Regions from separate parts of the Saccharopolyspora sp. 6M genome, predicted to be linked through region 1. Evidence: riboswitches for the same ligand, from Rfam matches in the RefSeq annotation. Region 1 holds a riboswitch; each other region holds the start of a gene.
What was found. A riboswitch is a leader RNA that binds a small molecule or an ion and turns the genes downstream of it on or off. The one in region 1 is predicted to bind thiamine pyrophosphate.

Region 1 (5,905 bases):
GCGAGTCCGGGCGCGGCTGGTTCGCGGGCGGCACCTGCGGTTCCGGGTCGGGCGTCTGCGCGGGCGGTTCCTCCGCGGCGGGCGGCGGTTCGGCGGCCGACGAGGTGGGCGGCTGCGCGGCACTCGTCGGGGCGGGCGGCAGCGGCGGCAGCGGCGCCGAGGTCTGCTGCTGGTCCACCGGCGGCGCGGCCGCGTCGTCGTCGGACCCGCCGGAGACCAGCGTCGTCAGGCCGATCACGGCCGATAGCGCGCCCGCGCCGATGAGGGCGATACCGCCGATCTTCGCGGCGGACGGGCTGGTCGGGGGTTCCCCGGAAGTCATCAGTGCCACTCGATTCCCAGTCGGCGGGCCTGCCGGGCGCGCTGCCGACTCGCCCGCACCTTGCGCAAACGTTTGATCAGCATCGGATCGGCCCGGACGGCCGCCGGATCGTCCAGCAGATCGTTCAGCACCTGGTGGTACCGGGTGCCGGACATGTCGAACAGCTCGCGGATGGCCCGTTCCTTGCCGCCCGCGCCCTTCCACCACTGCCGCTCGAACGCGAGGATGCTCAGCTCGCGGTCGCCGAGCTCCTGCCCCGCCGCGGGCTCCGGAGCGTCCGAAGTGGACTCATCGGGGGGGATGCGCGGCAGCGGCTCGGTGGGCGGGTCGACCGCCCGCAGGTGCCTGCCGGACGCGGGTTCGCCCACCGCCGCGCGACCCTCGGTACGCGCCAGTTCCTCGCACTGCCGGGCTATCTCGTGCACGGTCAGCATCTGGGCGGCGTCCATCTGGCTCCTCGCGTCGCGATCCGGGGATCCCCGCGTTCGCCGAATCACACGGGTGTGATTCCGGGCCCATTACATCACGCGCGCCCGCCCGCCGTGCGCGGCCAACACGCCCTCCGCGGAGATCCGCGGGCACCTCGGCGAAGATCACTCCGACGGGCGGCGCCCAGCCGAGCGCAGCCACTCCCGAGGCGGTCCGGAGACGGCAACCGATACCCTCCGCCGCATGGCTGTTCACCCGATCCGCATCGTGGGCGACCCGGTGCTGCACCACCCCACGCGCCCCGTCGAGCGGTTCGACGACGCGCTGCGCACCCTCGTCGAGGACATGTTCGAGACGAACACCGCCGCGAACGGCGCCGGGCTGGCGGCCACCCAGATCGGCGTGGACCTGCGGGTCTTCGTCTACGACTGCCCCGACGACGAGGGGGTCCGGCACCGCGGCGTCGTGGTCAACCCGGTGCTGGAGACCAGCGAGATCCCGCAGACCATGCCCGACCCCGAGGACGACTGGGAGGGCTGCCTGTCCGTCCCCGGCGAAGCGTTCCCCACCGGCCGGGCGAGCTGGGCGAAGGTCACCGGCTTCGACGTGGACGGCGCGCCGGTCGAGGTGGAGGGCACCGGGTTCTTCGCCCGCTGCCTGCAGCACGAGACCGACCACCTGGACGGGCACCTCTACCTGACCCGGCTCGTCGGGCGGAACGCGCGGGCCGCGAAGAAGGCCGTCAAGCGCAACGGCTGGGGAGTCCCCGGCCTCTCCTGGGACCCGGCGGTCGAAGGCGATCCGTTCGCTGAGGAGGATTGAGCTCCTCCCGTTCCGCAGGGGGTGGGTGGCGGGTGGTCCTGTTGATCGGGTGGTCGTCAGCTCAGCGGCTTCGCCGCTGACAGGAAAGAGACGCGGACCCGTCGCGCGAGGTCGGGTCGGGTGGGGCCGGTCAGCGGGGGAAGGCCTCGGTTTCCAGGGTGACGGTGAACGGGGCGGGCAGGTCGAGCGGTTTGCCGAACGGGACCGAGTGCGATTCGCGGTAGGCCTCTCGCCGTCCGGCTCGGAGAACAGGGTGATCGTGGGCCAACGCGGCGCGAAGCGGTCGATGAGCAAGTAGAACGGGATGCCGGCCTGGGCGTACGCACGGAGCTTGGTCGTCCGGTCGGTGTCGGCATTGCTCTTCGAGGTGATCTCGACCGAGAGCAGCGCGTCCTCCCCCGGGAGCACGACCGCTGGAGTCATCCGCTCGCGGAGCACGACGAGGAGATCGGGCACCACGATCCGCGAGCTCGACGGCAGGGCGATGCCCTGGGTCTGCAGGACCTCCCAATCGTCGGGCAACGCCCGCACCAACGCCTTGTTCACGCGGCTGCCGATGAGGTCGTGGTTCTGGTCCGGCGGCGGGGACATCACGATCCTCTCTTCGATGATCTCCGCGCGCCAACCTTCGGGAAGATCGAGGCCGTTCCAGACCTCGACGAACGTCTCCCAGGACGATTCCTGGAGCACCGGGGCAGCACTCGCAGCGCGGTCACCTCCTGTGCCGGTGTTGTCACGCACCGCATCCTCCCGGTCTGACAAGGTTTCGTTTTCCCTGCTAGACAGCCTAGTGTCGATCAGCTTCGCCGTCACCGGCACGAACCGGGACTTGGCAGGGCGGCATCACGGGGCTAGCCTCGGCGCCGACAACTGATCGCGGGAGCTCGCACCGGAAGCGGGCTGAGAGGGCGGCTGGATCATCCGATCCGGGGCCGCCGACCGCCCGAACCTGACCGGATAATGCCGGCGTAGGGAGTGAACGGCCGTGGCCGACGTGCGTCCTGAACCGTCCTCTGTGGACTCCGATTCCCCTGGTGTGACCACCGGACCGATCAGCGGGTCCCGCAAGGTGCACCGCGAGGTCGGCGACCTGCGGGTGCCCGCCCGCCGCATCGAGCTCAGCAACGGCGAGCACCTCGACGTCTACGACACCTCCGGGCCCTACACCGACGACGCCGCCACCATCGACGTGCACGCGGGCCTGCCCCGCACCCGCGACGGCTGGCACCGCGAGCACCCCACCCAGCTGGCCGCCGCCAAGGCCGGGGTGATCACCCGCGAGATGGAGTTCGTCGCCGCCCGCGAGGACCTGCCCGCCGAGTTCGTCCGCGACGAGATCGCCCGCGGCCGCGCGGTGCTGCCCGCCAGCCACCGCCACCCCGAGAGCGAACCGATGATCATCGGGAAGAAGTTCCTGGTGAAGGTGAACGCGAACATCGGGAACTCCGCGGTGACCTCCTCGGTGCCCGAAGAGGTCGAGAAGATGGTGTGGGCCACTCGCTGGGGCGCCGACACGATCATGGACCTGTCCACCGGCAAGCGGATCCACGAGACCCGCGAGCGCATCCTGCGCAACTCGCCGGTGCCGGTCGGCACGGTGCCGATCTACCAGGCGCTGGAGAAGGTGAACGGCGACCCGGCGAAGCTCACCTGGGAGATCTACCGGGACACCGTGGTCGAGCAGTGCGAGCAGGGCGTGGACTACATGACCGTGCACGCCGGGGTGCTGCTGCGGTACGTGCCGCTGACCGCGCAGCGCGTCACCGGGATCGTCTCCCGCGGCGGTTCGATCATGGCCGCCTGGTGCCTGGCGCACCACCGGGAGAGCTTCCTGTACGAGCACTTCTCCGAGCTGTGCGAGATCCTCCGCGAGTACGACGTCACCTTCTCGCTCGGCGACGGGCTGCGGCCCGGCTCCATCGCCGACGCCAACGACCGCGCCCAGTTCGCCGAGCTGGAGACCCTCGGCGAGCTCACCGGGATCGCCCGGGCGCACGACGTGCAGGTGATGATCGAAGGCCCCGGGCACGTGCCGATGCACAAGATCGCGGAGAACGTGCGGCTGGAGGAGGAGCTGTGCGACGAGGCGCCGTTCTACACCCTCGGCCCGCTCACCACGGACATCGCGCCCGCCTACGACCACATCACCTCCGGCATCGGCGCGGCGATGATCGCGCAGGCCGGGACCGCGATGCTCTGCTACGTCACGCCCAAGGAGCACCTCGGGCTGCCGGACCGGGACGACGTGAAGACCGGCGTGATCACCTACAAGATCGCCGCGCACGCCGGTGACCTCGCCAAGGGGCATCCGCGGGCGCAGGAGTGGGACGACGCGCTGTCCCGGGCCCGCTTCGAGTTCCGCTGGACCGACCAGTTCAACCTGGCGCTCGACCCGGACACCGCGAAGGCGTACCACGACCAGACGCTGCCCGCAGAACCCGCGAAGACCGCGCACTTCTGCTCGATGTGCGGGCCGAAGTTCTGCTCCATGAAGATCACCCAGGACGTCCGCGACTACGCCAAGGAGCACGGCCTCACCAGCGTCGAGGCGATCGAGGAAGGCATGCGGGAGAAGTCCGAGGAGTTCACCGGTTCCGGCGGCGAGGTCTACCTCCCCATCGTGAGCTGATCGGGATGACGGACGCGGTGGGCGGCGCTCCGGTGTTTCGCATCGGCAGGTTCCGCACGGGCCGGATCGACGGCGGGACGGGGTCGTAGCATGGGCCGGATGCACGAGACACCCGGCCACCTGCGACGACCCGCGCACGACACGGCCCCGCCGACGGCGCTGACCATCGCCGGGTCGGACTCGGGCGGCAGCGCGGGGATGCACGCCGACCTGCGGGCGTTCTTCTCCTGCGGGGTGCACGGCATGACGGCCGTGACCGCGGTGACCGTGCAGAACACCGTCGGCGTCACCGGGCTGGTGGAGATCCCGCCGGAGACGGTCGCCGCGCAGATCGGCGCCGTCGCCACCGACATCGGGGTGGACGCGGCGAAGACCGGGGTGCTGTCCTCGGCCGCGACCATCGAAGCGGTGCTCGCCGCCTGCGACGAGCACGGCATCGGCCGCGGCCGGCGCACCCCGTTCGTCGTGGACCCGGTCGCCGCTTCCCGCAGCGGAGAACCGCTGCTGCGCCCGGACGCGCTGGACGCGCTGCGCGACGAGGCCTTCCCGCGGGCGACGCTGGTGACGCCGAACCTGGACGAGGTGCGGCTGCTCACCGGCATCGACGCGCGCAGCCGGGACGACCTGCTGGACGCGGCGAAGGCCGTGCACGACTTCGGACCGGACTGGGTGCTGATCAAGAGCGGGCACCTGCTGGACGACCCGGAGTGCGTGGACCTGCTGTTCGACGGCACCGACGCGATCCAGCTGCCCGGGCCGCGCTACTCGACGGTGCACACGCACGGGGCGGGCGACGTGTTCGCCTCCGCGATCACCGCGGCGCTGGCGAAGGGCGCGTCGATGCCGGACGCGGTCGCCGCGGGCAAGCGGTTCGTGACGCGCAGCGTGGAGCACGCCTACCCCCTCGGCGCCGGCGTCGGGCCGGTGTCGACGTTCTGGCGGGTGAGCCCGCGCTCGTTGTGAGCGGGGCGTCCCCGGCCGCCGGAGCGCGCTGGGTACCGTCGCCGTCGGAGCAGCCGCCCGCGGCACCCGCGGCCGCGAACGGCCCAGCGGACACGCCACGAACGGGCTTGAGATACCGAATCGGGTGATTTTCGCCCGCGCGGGTAACTCACAAGGCGGGTCACGTCGACATAGAGCGTGAGGCTCGCAGCCCCCGCCGCGCTCCCGAGCGACGGCGCCGCGTGCGCTGCGCCCGTCCCGCACAGGCAACGAGAACGTCAGGAGCGAAGCGCCGCCGTGGCAGCACCCGGGTGGACGACCATGAAGGACCGGCTCCTCGCCGGGCTCAACACCGAGGCCGGCGCCCCCGACCTCCGACGACGCCAGTACGCGATGGCGGTGCTGGTCACCGCGGTGGTCGCCACCGCCGTCGGCTGGCTGCTGGACCTGCGCACCCCCGCGCTCATCGGCGGGCTCACCGCGGTGTTCGCGCTGGTCGCCGCGGGCGGGCAATCGCTGCGCTCCGACCTGCACCGGTTCTCCTGGTTCGGACCGGCGCTGGTGCTGGTCGTGGCGGTGGGGCCGCTGCTCCGCGAGATCCCGGTGCTGGCCGGGCTGCTGGTGGCGGCCGTCGTGTTCGGCTCCGGCATGCTGCCCGCCCTCGGCGAGCAGTACCGGGTCAGCGGCCAGACCTTCGCCGCGGCCACCCTCGTGTCCACCACCACCGGCATCGGATCCGGCGAACCCGCCTGGATGCTGTT
Region 2 (5,905 bases), on a different contig from region 1:
CGATCTTCACGGACACGTTGTCCACGGGACTGCTGCGCGCAGGGTGCTACCTGGCCATCGGCCTCTCGGCGACGGTGCTGCGCATGGTCACCCGGGACGTCTGACCCGGGCGGGGCCGGCACGGTGGGTCCACGACCGGGGACCACCGCGCCGGTGCGCGTACCCCATCGGGCGCGCGAGGCCGGGGCGACCCGGCTCGGTCAGTCGCCACCGACGAGCGCGACGCCGTCGGGGTCGAGGCGCAGTCCGACCTCGTCGCCGACCGCGGGGGCGTCGGCGATGTGCGCGACGGCCTCCACCTGACCGAGTTCCGGTACGGCGACCGCGAGCCGGACGTGGTCGTGCCGGTGCACCCGTTCCCGCACCTCCCCCAGCGGGCCCGTCGCACCGGGATTTCCGGGCCGGGTGCCCCGGGCGCGAACTCCGGCGGCGCGCAGCCCGAGCCGCGCCGGACCGTCCTTCGCGGTCACGTCGACGGTGCCCAGCGCGCACGTCGCCACGCCGTCGCGGACCTCCGCGGGCAGGAACGTGGTGCAGCCGAGGAACGCGGCCACCTCCTCGTCCGCCGGGTGCCGCCACAACAGGTCGGGAGTGTCGGCTTGCAAGATCGTGCCGCGGGACATCACGGCGACCCGGTCGGCGAGGGTGAACGCCTCGTCGTGGTCGTGCGTGACGACGAGTGCGGTCGAGTCGCCGCGGCCGAGCAGCGCCGCCAGGTCCACCGCGAGCCGTTCCCGCAGCATCCGGTCCAGCGCGGAGAGCGGTTCGTCCAGCAGCAGGAGCTCCGGATCGGCGGCGAGCGCGCGGGCCAGCGCGACCCGCTGCGCCTCGCCTCCGGACAGGTCGGTGACCCGGCGGTCCTCGTAGCCGGCCAGCCCGACCAGCTCCAGCAGCTCGGCGACGCGCGCCGTTCGCTCCGCACCGCCGACGCCGCGCATCCGCGGCCCGAACGCCACGTTGCCCGCCACGTTCCGGTGCGGGAACAGCTGCCCGTCCTGGAAGACCAGCCCGAACCGGCGGTGGTGCACCGGCACCGAGGCGAGGTCCCGCCCGTTCCACCGCACCTCGCCCGCGGTGGGCCGTTCGAGCCCGGCGACCGCTCGCAGCAGGGTCGACTTCCCGCAGCCGGACGGTCCGAGCAGCGCCAGCACTTCGCCGTCCAGCACGGAGAGCCGCACGTCGCGCACCACCGTGGTGCCGCCGAAGCGGACGGTGAGCCCTTGCACTTCCAGCCCCATCAGAAGTCCTCCACGGCGTCGGTGCCCACCCGCAGCCGCTCGATGAGCACCACGCCGAGCACGGTGACGACCATCAGCAGCGCGCAGGCGGCGTAGGCGAGTTGCGAGTTGAGTTCGCCCGGCCTGCCGAGCAGCCGCGCAATGGCCACCGGCAGCGTCGGCGCATCGGGCCTGGCGAGGAAGCTGGTGGCGCCGAACTCCCCGAGCGCCACGACGAACCCGAACCCGGCGGCGGCCAGCACGGAACGCACCGCGAGCGGGAAGTCGATCTCGCGCCGCACCCGCCACGGCCCGGCGCCGAGCGTCGCCGCGGCCTGCCGCAGCCGGTCGTCGATGGCCCGCAGCACCGGCAGCACGGTGCGGATCACCAGCGGTGTCACCACCAGGGCCTGCGCGAACGGCACGAGCAGCGGCGAGGTGCGCAGCTCGCCGGGCAGCGAGCCGAGCGTGATCAGGTAGCCGAAGCCGACCGTCACCGCGGACACCCCCAGCGGCAGCATCAGCGCGAGGTCGAGGCTCTCCGCGACGAACCTGCGGCGCACGGCGACGAGCACGAACGAGGCGAGCAGCCCGAGCAGCAGCGCCATCCAGGTGGCGTCGACCGCGGTGCGCACCGAGTTCAGCGCGGCTTCGAGCCCGGTGACCTCCAGGGTCCCGGGCTGCCCGGTGCCCAGCAGCGCGCGGTAGCCCGCGAGCCCCCACCCGTCCCTGGTGGACACCGACCGCGCCAGCAGGGAGACGATCGGCGCGAGCAGCCCGCACAGCACCGCACCGGCGAGCCCGACGATCCACCACTCGGCGCCTTGCGGCGGCCGGGCGGTGGTCGCGGGCGCGCGCAGCCGCAGCGCGGTCTCCCGACGGCGGCGCGCGATGGTGGCCACGAGCAGGGCGGCGACGACGGCGACCAGCTGCAGCAGGGACAGCGCCGCGGCGCCGGGCAGGTCCAGCAGCTGCACGGTGCGCAGGTAGATCTCCGTCTCCAGGGTGCGCAGCCGACCGCCGCCGAGCACCAGCACCACCCCGAAGCTGGTGGCGCTGAACAGGAACACGACGGCCGCCGCCGATCCGAGCGCGGGCAGCAGCGCGGGCAGCGTCACCGAGGTGAAGGTGCGCAGCCGCCCGGCTCCCAGCGATCGGGCGGCGTCCTCCATCCGCCGGTCCAGGTGCCCCCACAACCCGCTGACGGTGCGCGCGACGACGGCGACGTTGAAGAACGCGTTGGCCAGCACGATCGGCAGCACTCCCCCGTCGGCGCCGAACAACGCGCGGAAGGCCATGCCCACGACGATCGTCGGCAGCACGAACGGCACGGTCACCGCGACCCGCAGCAGCCCTGTGCCGGGCAGGACGAGCCTGGCGAGCACGTAGGCGAGCGGCAGCCCGCAGAGCAGCGCGACCGCGGTGGACGCGGCGGCCTGCCCGAGGGTGAAGCCGACGAGCCGCCAAGTGGCCGGCTCGGCGAGCACCGCTCCGACGTCGCCGCGCACGCCCAGCCCGATGATCGCCGCGACGGGCCAGGCGAAGAAGACCCCGAGGAAGCCGAGGACGACCGCCGCGGCCAGCGCCACCGGAACCCGGCGGCGGAGTTCGCCGGTCATCCCCGGACCAGCGTCCGCCACTGCTCGACCCACCGGTCCCGGTTGTTCTCCACCTCGTCGGCGGGCAGTTCCGCGGGCCGCGACGGCAGCGGCGCGCTGGCCGCCCAGCCTTCGGGCAGCGGCACCCCGTCGACCGCGGGGTACACGTACATCTGGTCGGCGACCTGACCTTGGAACTCGGGCGAGAGCAGGAAGTCCACCACTTCCCGCGCCGCCTGCGGGTCCTTCGCGCCGGTGAGCACGCCCGCGTACTCGACCTGCCGGTAGCAGGTGTCGAGCAGGGCCTTGGTGCGCGGCGCACCGTTCTCGTCGACCTCGGCGGCGGGCGAGGACGCGTAGGACAGCACGATCGGTCGCGGCCCCTGGCCGGTGGAACCGGAGAAGTCCTGGTTGTAGGCCTCTTCCCAGCCGGAGGACAGCCGCACGCCGTTGGCGTCGAGGGCGCGCCAGTAGTCCTGCCAACCGGGCTCGCCGAAGGCGTCGATGGTGCCGAGCAGGAACGCCAATCCAGGGGAGGACGTCGTCGGGTCCGGCATCGAGGTCAGGTCCCGGTAGCGGGGATCGGTGAGGTCGCGCAGCGTCGTCGGCTCCGGCAGCCGGTGCGCGGCGAACCAGGCGGTGTCGATGTTGAGGCACACGTCGGCGACGTCGACGGCGGTGAGCCGGTTCTGCTGGTCCTGGGCGTAGCGCTGCGGTCCGCGGTCGGCGGCGGCGGGCCGGTACGGGGCGAACACGTCGGCGCGCAGCGCGCGGGAGGCGAAGGTGGAGTCCACGCCGTAGGCGACGTCGCCGAGCGGTGCCGCCTTGGACAGCGCCAACTTGTTGGTCAGCTCTCCGGCGTCACCGCTGTTGCGGATCTCCAGGTGGATGCCGCTGCGCTTCTCGAAGTCGGCGAGCAGCGCCGGGTCGGCGACGAACGAGTCGTGCGCGACGAGGGTGACGGTGCGCGCCGCGGTGTCATCGCCGGAGCTCCCGATGAGCGAACATCCGGTGGTGAGCGCGGCGGCGGCGAGTGCCGCGGCCCAGCGCAGTAAGGGGTTCAACGGTCCTCCCGAGTAGCACACCGGTCTCGGCCACGCGTGCGAACTCGAGCTGATCGCGACACCTCCCTGCGCCGGCATGATCCGGTTCAGGTGCGGACGGTCGAGGGGATGCGCCCCTCCTCTCAGCCCAGCGCGCTGGACTCCCGTGGCGACCGGCAGTCTACGTGCCGCCACCGAGCCGGGGGTCGACGGTCGCGTTCCGGCCGTCCGACGACCACCATGTGGGCATGACCGAACTGCTGAACGACACCCAGGTCGCCGAATCGCTGTCCCGGCTACCGGAGTGGGCCCAGGACGGCACCACGATCGTGCGGAGCGTGGAGTTCGCGAGCTTCCCGCAGGCCATCCAGGCGGTGAACCGGGTCGCGGAGATCGCGGAGAGCGAGAACCACCACCCGGATCTGGACATCCGCTGGCGCACCGTCGTGTTCGCCCTCTCGACGCATTCGGCGGGTGGCCTCACCGCGAAGGACTTCACGCTGGCGGAGGAGATCGACGGGGTGGTCGACGCGTTGACGTGAGCCGGTCAGCGCACCGGTCGGCCGAGGACGAGCCCGGCGGCTTCGGCGGCGCAGCCCCAGGACAGCGACACCCCGCAGCCGGAGTGCCCGTAGTCGTGCACGACGGTGGCGCCGCCGAACCGTTCGGTTTCGAGCCGCACGGCGTCGCGCCCGGGGCGCAGTCCGACGGTCTCGCCGAGGACTTCGGCGCCGGCGAGCAGCGGTTCGACCTGCGCGCAGCGGCGCAGCACGGCGGCGCTGTCGTCGCGGTCGTGTGCGCGGGACCAGTCGTGCTCGCCCGCGACGCCGCCGAGCACGACTTGGTCGCCGTGCGGGACGTACGAGGTGAACTCGGGTCCGGCGCCGACTTCGACGAAGTACTCGCTGATGCCGGGGTTGCGGACGAGGACGTGCTGCCCCCGCACGGGCCGCACGCCGGGGTCGCCGACGAGCTCGTGCGCGCCGACCCCGGTGCAGTTGACGATGCGGTCCGCTTCGGCCGCGGCGTCGGCCAGCGAGGACACCGGGCTGATCAGCAGTTCGCCGCCGGCGGCGAGCAGTCTCCCGGTGAGGTGTTCGAGGTAGCGCGGCATGTCGATCAGCGGGAGCGTCGCCCGGTAGCCGCTGCGGAACCCGGCGGGCAGCTCGTCCGGGGTGCAGCGGCGCAGGTCGGGCAGCAGCAGCGCTTCGGGCGGCAGCTGGTCGCCGAGGTCGACGCGGGCGGCCATCCGCCCGGTGGCGAGGTGCACTCCGCTGGTGTCGTCGGCGGCCAGTTCGACCAGCGCGCGGTAGGTGTCGGCGACCCACCGGCGCACCCGGTCGGCGGGTTGCAGCAGCGCCGGCCCCCAGATCGCGCCGGCGACGGCGGAGGTGGTGTCGGCGGGTGGCTCGTCGGTGCGCACGCGCACCGGCACGCCGGATTCGGCGAGGATCACGGCGGTGCTGAGCCCGCTCACCCCGGCTCCGATGACCAGGACGGTCCCGTTGGCGGCCATTTCGGCACGCTAGCAGCGTTGCCCGCCGCGCACGGCCTGCTCGGGGCGGGTTTCGCGGCCGCTCGGCGCGGTCCTAGTCCTCGACGATGGTGATCGTGCCGGTGCCGCCGCAGTTGCTGCACCCCTTGCCGTTGCAGTCTCCGCAGATCAAGGTGATGTGCTGCATGCGCACAACGTAAATCGCCTGGTCATGGCGTGCGACTCAGCTGTGCCGGGGTGCGCCGCCCGCAGTTCGCGGCGGGCCGCGCTGCGCTACCGACCCCGCACGCCTTTCACTCGGACGTGCCCGAGCGGGGTGCGGCGGCGGGTCGGGGAATCGCGTTCGCCGGGTGTTCGTCATCGATCGGGGGTCAGCCGATCGCGGTCCGAGGCAAGGAGCACCGGAATCGAGGAACGGCCGCTTCCCCATCCGCCGTCGGTCCCCCGGCGTACCGTTCCGGGCGTGGAACGGGTCGATCGCACGAACACGTTTATCGAGGTGGCCGAGGACTGCCCGGTCACCACCGCGACGGTGCCCCCGCTGAACGCAGA
Region 3 (5,905 bases), on a different contig from region 1:
GTTCGTGCAGCACGCCATGATCAACCCGGGGTTGGCGCCGCACTGGCTGGCCGGGATCGAGCTCGCCGCGCGCGCCGACCTGGTGCACATCATCGGCGGCGGGTTCATCAACTCGATCTGGCCGCGGCACTACGGGCTGCTGGCGGGCGCGGTCGCCGCGGTGCGCCGCTCCGGCGGGCGGGCCGTGATGACCGGGCAGGGCCTGTGGCCGACGCCGGAGGAGGCGCGCCCGCTGGTGCGCAACCTCGCCTCGCAGTTCGAGCTGATCGACGTGCGCGACGAGCCGTCGGCCGAGCTGCTCGACTCCGCGGGCCAGCTCACCGCCACCGGCGACGACATGTTCTTCGGCATCGCCCCGGAGCTGTACCGCACCGACGACCTGCGGGACGTGATGATCTGCCTGCAGTCGGACCTGCTGGACGTCACGGTGCCCGCGCTGGCCGGGTTCCTGCTCGACACGCTGCGCGCCTGGGACGTGCGGCCCGAGCAGGTCGGCGTCATCGAAGGCATCCCGCGGGTGGACCGCGAGGTGTTCGCCCTCGTCGAGCACGACCTGCCCGGCGCCCGCTTCTACCCGTTCTCCGAGATCATGGACCACGGGCTGCCCGCCGCCGCCGGCCAGCGCTGGCTGTCGACCCGGTTCCACATGCACCTGATGGCCGCGGCCGCCGGGGCGCACGGCGTCGCCGTGTCGATCAACTCCGGGTACTACACGAACAAGCACCGGTCGCTGATCCAGCGCGGCTCCGGCTGGGGCCTCAGCGAGGGCCTCCAGGTGCCGCCGCAGCCGCGGGAAGGCGGCTACGAGCGGTCGACGCTGGACGCGCTGCAGGAGGCCAAGTCGAAGCTCGCCTGGTCCATCTACGGGGACTGAGCCGCCGGGCCGGGCGGCGGCGCGCTCAGGCCGCCGCCTGCCCGGTCTCGCAGGTGCCCTCGGCTCGGGGCCGCAGCACGTGGATGTCCGCGGACGATTTTTCAGGCTCCGTTTCCGCCTGGGCGGACTCGGCGTCCGCCCGGCGGTCGGCGATGTAGAAGGGGGCTGCGGCCAGCACCGGCACCAGCATCCCCGCCAGCATGATCAGAATTGAAGTCCCCGTACTCAAGGCCACCGAACCCCGCGCGGTGGGAGGCGGACCTCCCACGACCGAACACGCCGAACGAACGTGTCGTGAGCCTCATCGTCGTGGCTGAGGGTGTTCGTTAACACCGCTCGAAAGTGCTCCTGATCACGCTTCCCGCGAGCGCCCGCACCGCGGCTGACCACCCGCGTCACCGCCCCCGCCGCGCCGCAGGGCACGTCGCGGAGGGTGATCGGGTCCGGGTATTCGCCGCAGCGCGGAAACCGTGCCGCCGCAACGACTTCTCACGCCGGGAGCCACTGCGCCGTCGGCCACCGCTCCAGGCGCCACGCGCCGTCCCAGAACATCCACTCGTACTCGGTGGCACGCGCGAACGCGGCCAGCATCCGCTCCCGCACCGGCTCGTCGGCGGCCGCGGCCGCCCGGTCGGTGAGCTCGCGGGCCGCCAGCACCGCTTCGGCGAACTCCTCGTCGGCGTAGGTCTCGATCCACCGCCGGTACGGGTGCGCCGACACGTCGCCGACGGCGGCGAGGATCTCACTGCCCACGTGCTGGTACACCCAGAAGCACGGCAGCACCGCCGCCAGCAGCACCGGGTAGGGGTCGACCAGCGCGCTCGCCCGCAGGAACGAGGTGTAGGCGGTGCACGACGGCGAGGTCGCCACCCCCGCCAGGTCGTCCGCGGAGAGCCCGAACTCCTCGACGTAGCCCGCGTGCAACCGGCGCTCCTCCACCAGCGCGCCCCGCGCGGCCCCCGCGAGGAACGCCGCGTCCGCCGGATCCTCGGACCGGGTCGCGGCCGCCGACAGCGCCTGCGCGAACGCGATCAGGTAGCGGGCGTCCTGCACGAAATAGAACGCGAACCGCTCCCGGTCGAGGGTGCCGTCGGTGAGCGCCGCGTTGAACGGGTGCGCCACCACGGCCCGCTGCAGCTCGGCGGTGCGTTCCCAGGCGCGGGCGCAGAAACCGCCCGCGGGCGGATCGGGCAACCTGCTCATGACCTTCGTCCTTCCGATCTCACCACCAGCGGTGGAAGTGGTGCACGGGCCCGTGCCCGCGGCCCACGTCGAGGCGCTCCGCGGCCCGCAGCGCCCCGGTCAGGTAGTCCTTGCCGTCCCGCACGGCGGTCGCCCAGTCGGGCCTGCGGGGACGCAGCGCCGCGATCGCCGCGGACAGCGTGCAGCCGGTGCCGTGGTCGTTCGCGGTGTCGATCCGCTCGCTGCGCAGCCACCGCACCTCGCCGTCGCCGCGGAACAGGTCGGCGCTGGCGGGTTCCGCGCGCAGGTGCCCGCCCTTGAGCAGCACCTGCTTCGCGCCCAGGTCGGCGAGCCGCTGCGCCTGCGCGGCCATCTCGGCCAAGCCGGTGATCTCCGGCTCGCCCAGCAGGTCCGCCGCTTCCGGCAGGTTCGGGGTGATCAGGTCGACGCGCGGCAGCAGCTCGTCGCGCAGCACCGCGACCGCTTCGTCGGCGAGCAGCCGGTGGCCGCTCTTCGCGACCATCACCGGGTCCAGCACCACGTGCGGCGGGGCGTAGCGGTCCAGCACGGCGACGACCGCGCGGATCACCTCGGCGTTCGCCAGCATCCCGATCTTCACCGCGTCCACCCGGACGTCGTCGAGCAGCGTCGTGAGCTGGGCGGTGACGAACTCCGGCGGTACCTCGCGGACCTCGGCGACACCGGTGGTGGTCTGCGCGACCAGCGCGGTCACCGCGGACATGCCGTAGGCGCCGTTCGCGGAGAAGGCCTTCAGGTCCGCTTGGATGCCGGCTCCGCCGCTGGGATCGGTCCCCGCGATCGAGAGCACGTTCGGGACCCGGTCGGATCCGGGCAGGGCAGCACGAGTGGTCACGTCGGTGACGTCCCTCCGCTAGCACGAACTAGGTCAGGTTCGACGGGTCTGCTCTCAGCCCGGCCGTCCGGGCACCCCGCGTCACTGGCCCCAACCTAGCAACGGGCGTCAAGCTGCGGACTCACTCGACGAGGCCGATGATCGCGCCCGCGGTGAACCGCTCCCCCGCCCTGCCCTGCCGCCACAGCGTTCCGCTCGCCGGGGCGCGCACCGTGCGCGGGGCGCCGTCGGTCACCACCTCGGTCACCGGGGCTCCGCTGCGCACCCGGGCGCCGTCGGGGACCAGCCAGCGGGCGAGGGAACCGGGCTCCCGCGGATCGTCGTGCGGACGCGGGAAGTGCAGGTCCGTCACGGGGTGCGCCTCCGGGTTCCGCTCGCTCGACGCGCCCAGCATGGGCGGTGATCCTTCTCACCACAAGCGGGTTCCGCGCCCGGCGCCCTGGTTCGAGCGGCCCAGCACCGGGTCAGCGGCGAGTCGAGACCGCTCCGCCGAACAGCCGCTCTCACACGATCGGAGCAGCGCAGCCGCCGGTCGCCCCCGCCACGCGAATGCAACGTGCGCGCTGATCGTTCCGTCTAGAGTTCGAGATCCGGCCAGTGGACCGAAGCCGGACGAACTGCGCGCCCGCGGGTCGTCCTGACAGGTATGGGGGTGGGACGGCAATGTTCCCCGATCAAGAGCACGTGTGGTGGATCGTCGGAGCGGGCAAGCGGGTCCGGCACGCGATCACGGTGCGCCCGGGCGCCAGACCGGCCGGTGATCCGGTGCAGACCCTGTGCGATGCGACGATCAAGCTCCCGCACGAGACGTGGCCCGCCACCAAGGAACCGTCGAGCCGCCGCATCACGGAGCGTTGCGCGGAGTGCGAGCAGGCGGTCGACGAACAGCTCGCGCGTGACGGCGATCTCGTGGTCACCACCTGGGACGCCTAGGGCGAGGGAAGTCACACCGCTCAGGGCTGATCGCCTAGTGAGGCGACCCTGCGTGGCGGATTAAAGTTGACGCAATGGACACCACTGCCGACGCCCCCCAGACCGCCCGTTCCCGCCGCTCCGCCCGGCCGGATCCGGCGGAGGTATGGGCTCCGCTGGCCGGTCTCGCCGACGCCGCAGCGCAGGGCGGGACGTCCGGAGCCGTCGCCATCACCCGCGGGTTCGACCGCAACAGCAGGCTGCGCGCCAAGGCGCTGCGCGACCTGCTGGAGGAGCGCGGGGTGGCGGCCATCGAGATCACCCCGGCCGTGGGCAGCGAGCGGCTGCTCGCGGACAGCGAGATCACGTCGGTGGTGAACCTGATCGGCGCCGGTTCCTGGCAGCCGTACCGGCTGGCCGCGAAGCTGCGCGCCCCGCTGCTGGCGGTGCGCGGCGACGAGGAGGCCGGGCAGGACTCGCGGGACGTCATCGGCGTCACCGCCGCCGAGGACCGGCGCGACGTCGCCCTCTCGCACGTGGCGGTGCGCCCGGAGACCGAGGGCCAGGGCAGCCTGATCGTCACCGCCGACGGCGAGCCGATCTCGGTGCCCGGCGGTTCCGCGGTGGTCACCCTGCGGGAGCAGCGGCTGGAGGTCCGGCTCGCGGGCCCGGACTTCGCCGAGCAGACCTTCGCCGCCACCGAAGTGCGGGTGGAGACGGCTGACGCGCCGCACCGCCTGGTGCGCGACGAGCTGCCCATCGCCGACTTCGAGGGCGCGCTGACGTTCACCGCCGAGCCGGGCGCGCTGACGGTCCGCCCGGTCTGACCTGCCGCTTCCTCGCGCGGCCCCGGCGTCCGGGGCCGCGGGGAAGCGATGTCACAGCACCCGGTTCAGCAGCGCGACCAACGCCGCCAGCACCACGCCGACCAGCGCCAGCGCGAGCGGGGCGAGCGTGCCGGGGAACAGCGCGTTGGCGATCGTCCAGCCGAGCACGAACAGCGCCACCAGGCCCAGCAGCCCGATCATCGCGGTCATCAGCGGCCGGTGCCGCGGCAGCGCCCGCAGGTTCCCGCGGGCGACCGGCGTCATCCGCTGGAACGTGATCCACACCGGTAGCGCCACGAGCGCCACGACGAGCACGCCGAACAGCGAGTCGGCCCGGCTCGGCTCGTGCCCGAGGCCGAGCAGCAGGCCCAGCACGCCGACCGCGAGGACCAGCAGCACGCGGTGCAGGGTGCGCCACAGCATCCCGTCGTATCCAGCCATGATCGCAGTCTCCCAGCAGCGCTCACCCGGTGGTGGAACCCCGCGGGCACGAGCCGGTGGAATTCCAAGATTAATCAGGCGAACACCCGTCACGTCCGTGATCCTGAGTCGTCTTACCAGTGGAGGACGCACCGGACGAGCGTTCCCCCAGGGAGGGAGGCCACGTGGCTGACGACGAGAAGTGGCAGGTGAGCTGCCGCGATGTGGCGGGCAGGCGGCGGAACATGGCGGTGTACGTGAACCAGGGCAACGTCGTGGTCGTCGCTCCGCCCGGGGAGACGGCGGTGCTGGCACCATTGGAGGCGGGTCGCCTGCGGGCCGCGATCCGGGAGGCCGTGGTGGCCGCGGCGGCACCGGAACACACCATTTCGGACCGGTGAACCCTTCCCCCGCGTCGCCCCCCGAGGCATTATCTACCGATGAGTAGCTAAATCGGAGGAGACGCGTGGCGATGTGGCGACGGCCGGCGGGACGGACACGAGGCGAAGCGGCGAAGGCGGCCGTCCAGGCCGGGGCGGACCGGCTGGCCCCGACGCTGCAGACGCTGTGGCTGCTGATCAGGCAGGGCGTCGTCCGCCCGATGCGCCCGGACAAGCTGCTGCGCATCGTCTTCGCCTGGCGGCGCTGGGGCGTCACCCCCGCGCTCGGCTACGCCGTCGCCGCGATCCGGCATCCCGACCGGCCCGCCGTGATCGACGAGCGCGGCGCGCTGAGCTTCCTCGAACTGGAGCAGCGCACCACCCGCCTCGCCCGCGGGCTGCGCGCCCGCGGCATCCGGGACACCAGCCGGGTCGC

Region 2: another riboswitch for thiamine pyrophosphate. It lies ahead of LCD31_RS04040 (thiamine ABC transporter substrate binding subunit); the one in region 1 lies ahead of thiC (phosphomethylpyrimidine synthase ThiC).
Region 3: another riboswitch for thiamine pyrophosphate. It lies ahead of thiD (bifunctional hydroxymethylpyrimidine kinase/phosphomethylpyrimidine kinase); the one in region 1 lies ahead of thiC (phosphomethylpyrimidine synthase ThiC).

The regions. Positions count from the first base shown of each region.
Region 1 covers NZ_JAIUJZ010000169.1:4,700-10,604, reverse strand. Annotated here, with positions in the region: gene LCD31_RS21045 (LytR C-terminal domain-containing protein) at 1-322, opposite strand, end outside; gene LCD31_RS21040 (DUF3263 domain-containing protein) at 322-624, opposite strand; gene LCD31_RS21035 (peptide deformylase) at 995-1,573, shown strand; partial or broken gene LCD31_RS29805 (Uma2 family endonuclease) at 1,853-2,164, opposite strand; TPP riboswitch at 2,440-2,565, shown strand; gene thiC (phosphomethylpyrimidine synthase ThiC) at 2,559-4,202, shown strand; gene thiD (bifunctional hydroxymethylpyrimidine kinase/phosphomethylpyrimidine kinase) at 4,302-5,165, shown strand; gene LCD31_RS21015 (FUSC family protein) at 5,466-5,905, shown strand, end outside.
Region 2 covers NZ_JAIUJZ010000021.1:113,879-119,783, forward strand. Annotated here, with positions in the region: gene LCD31_RS04025 (ABC transporter permease) at 1-104, shown strand, start outside; gene LCD31_RS04030 (ABC transporter ATP-binding protein) at 201-1,238, opposite strand; gene LCD31_RS04035 (iron ABC transporter permease) at 1,238-2,836, opposite strand; gene LCD31_RS04040 (thiamine ABC transporter substrate binding subunit) at 2,833-3,879, opposite strand; TPP riboswitch at 3,926-4,036, opposite strand; gene LCD31_RS04045 (4a-hydroxytetrahydrobiopterin dehydratase) at 4,107-4,400, shown strand; gene LCD31_RS04050 (FAD-dependent oxidoreductase) at 4,406-5,374, opposite strand; gene LCD31_RS29470 (DUF6157 family protein) at 5,817-5,905, shown strand, end outside.
Region 3 covers NZ_JAIUJZ010000270.1:689-6,593, forward strand. Annotated here, with positions in the region: gene LCD31_RS27050 (polysaccharide pyruvyl transferase family protein) at 1-874, shown strand, start outside; gene LCD31_RS27055 (hypothetical protein) at 900-1,109, opposite strand; gene LCD31_RS27060 (TenA family protein) at 1,364-2,077, opposite strand; gene thiD (bifunctional hydroxymethylpyrimidine kinase/phosphomethylpyrimidine kinase) at 2,097-2,930, opposite strand; TPP riboswitch at 2,924-3,019, opposite strand; gene LCD31_RS27070 (hypothetical protein) at 3,052-3,324, opposite strand; gene LCD31_RS27075 (hypothetical protein) at 3,594-3,863, shown strand; gene LCD31_RS27080 (hypothetical protein) at 3,938-4,669, shown strand; gene LCD31_RS27085 (hypothetical protein) at 4,721-5,110, opposite strand; gene LCD31_RS27090 (hypothetical protein) at 5,275-5,490, shown strand; gene LCD31_RS27095 (AMP-binding protein) at 5,562-5,905, shown strand, end outside.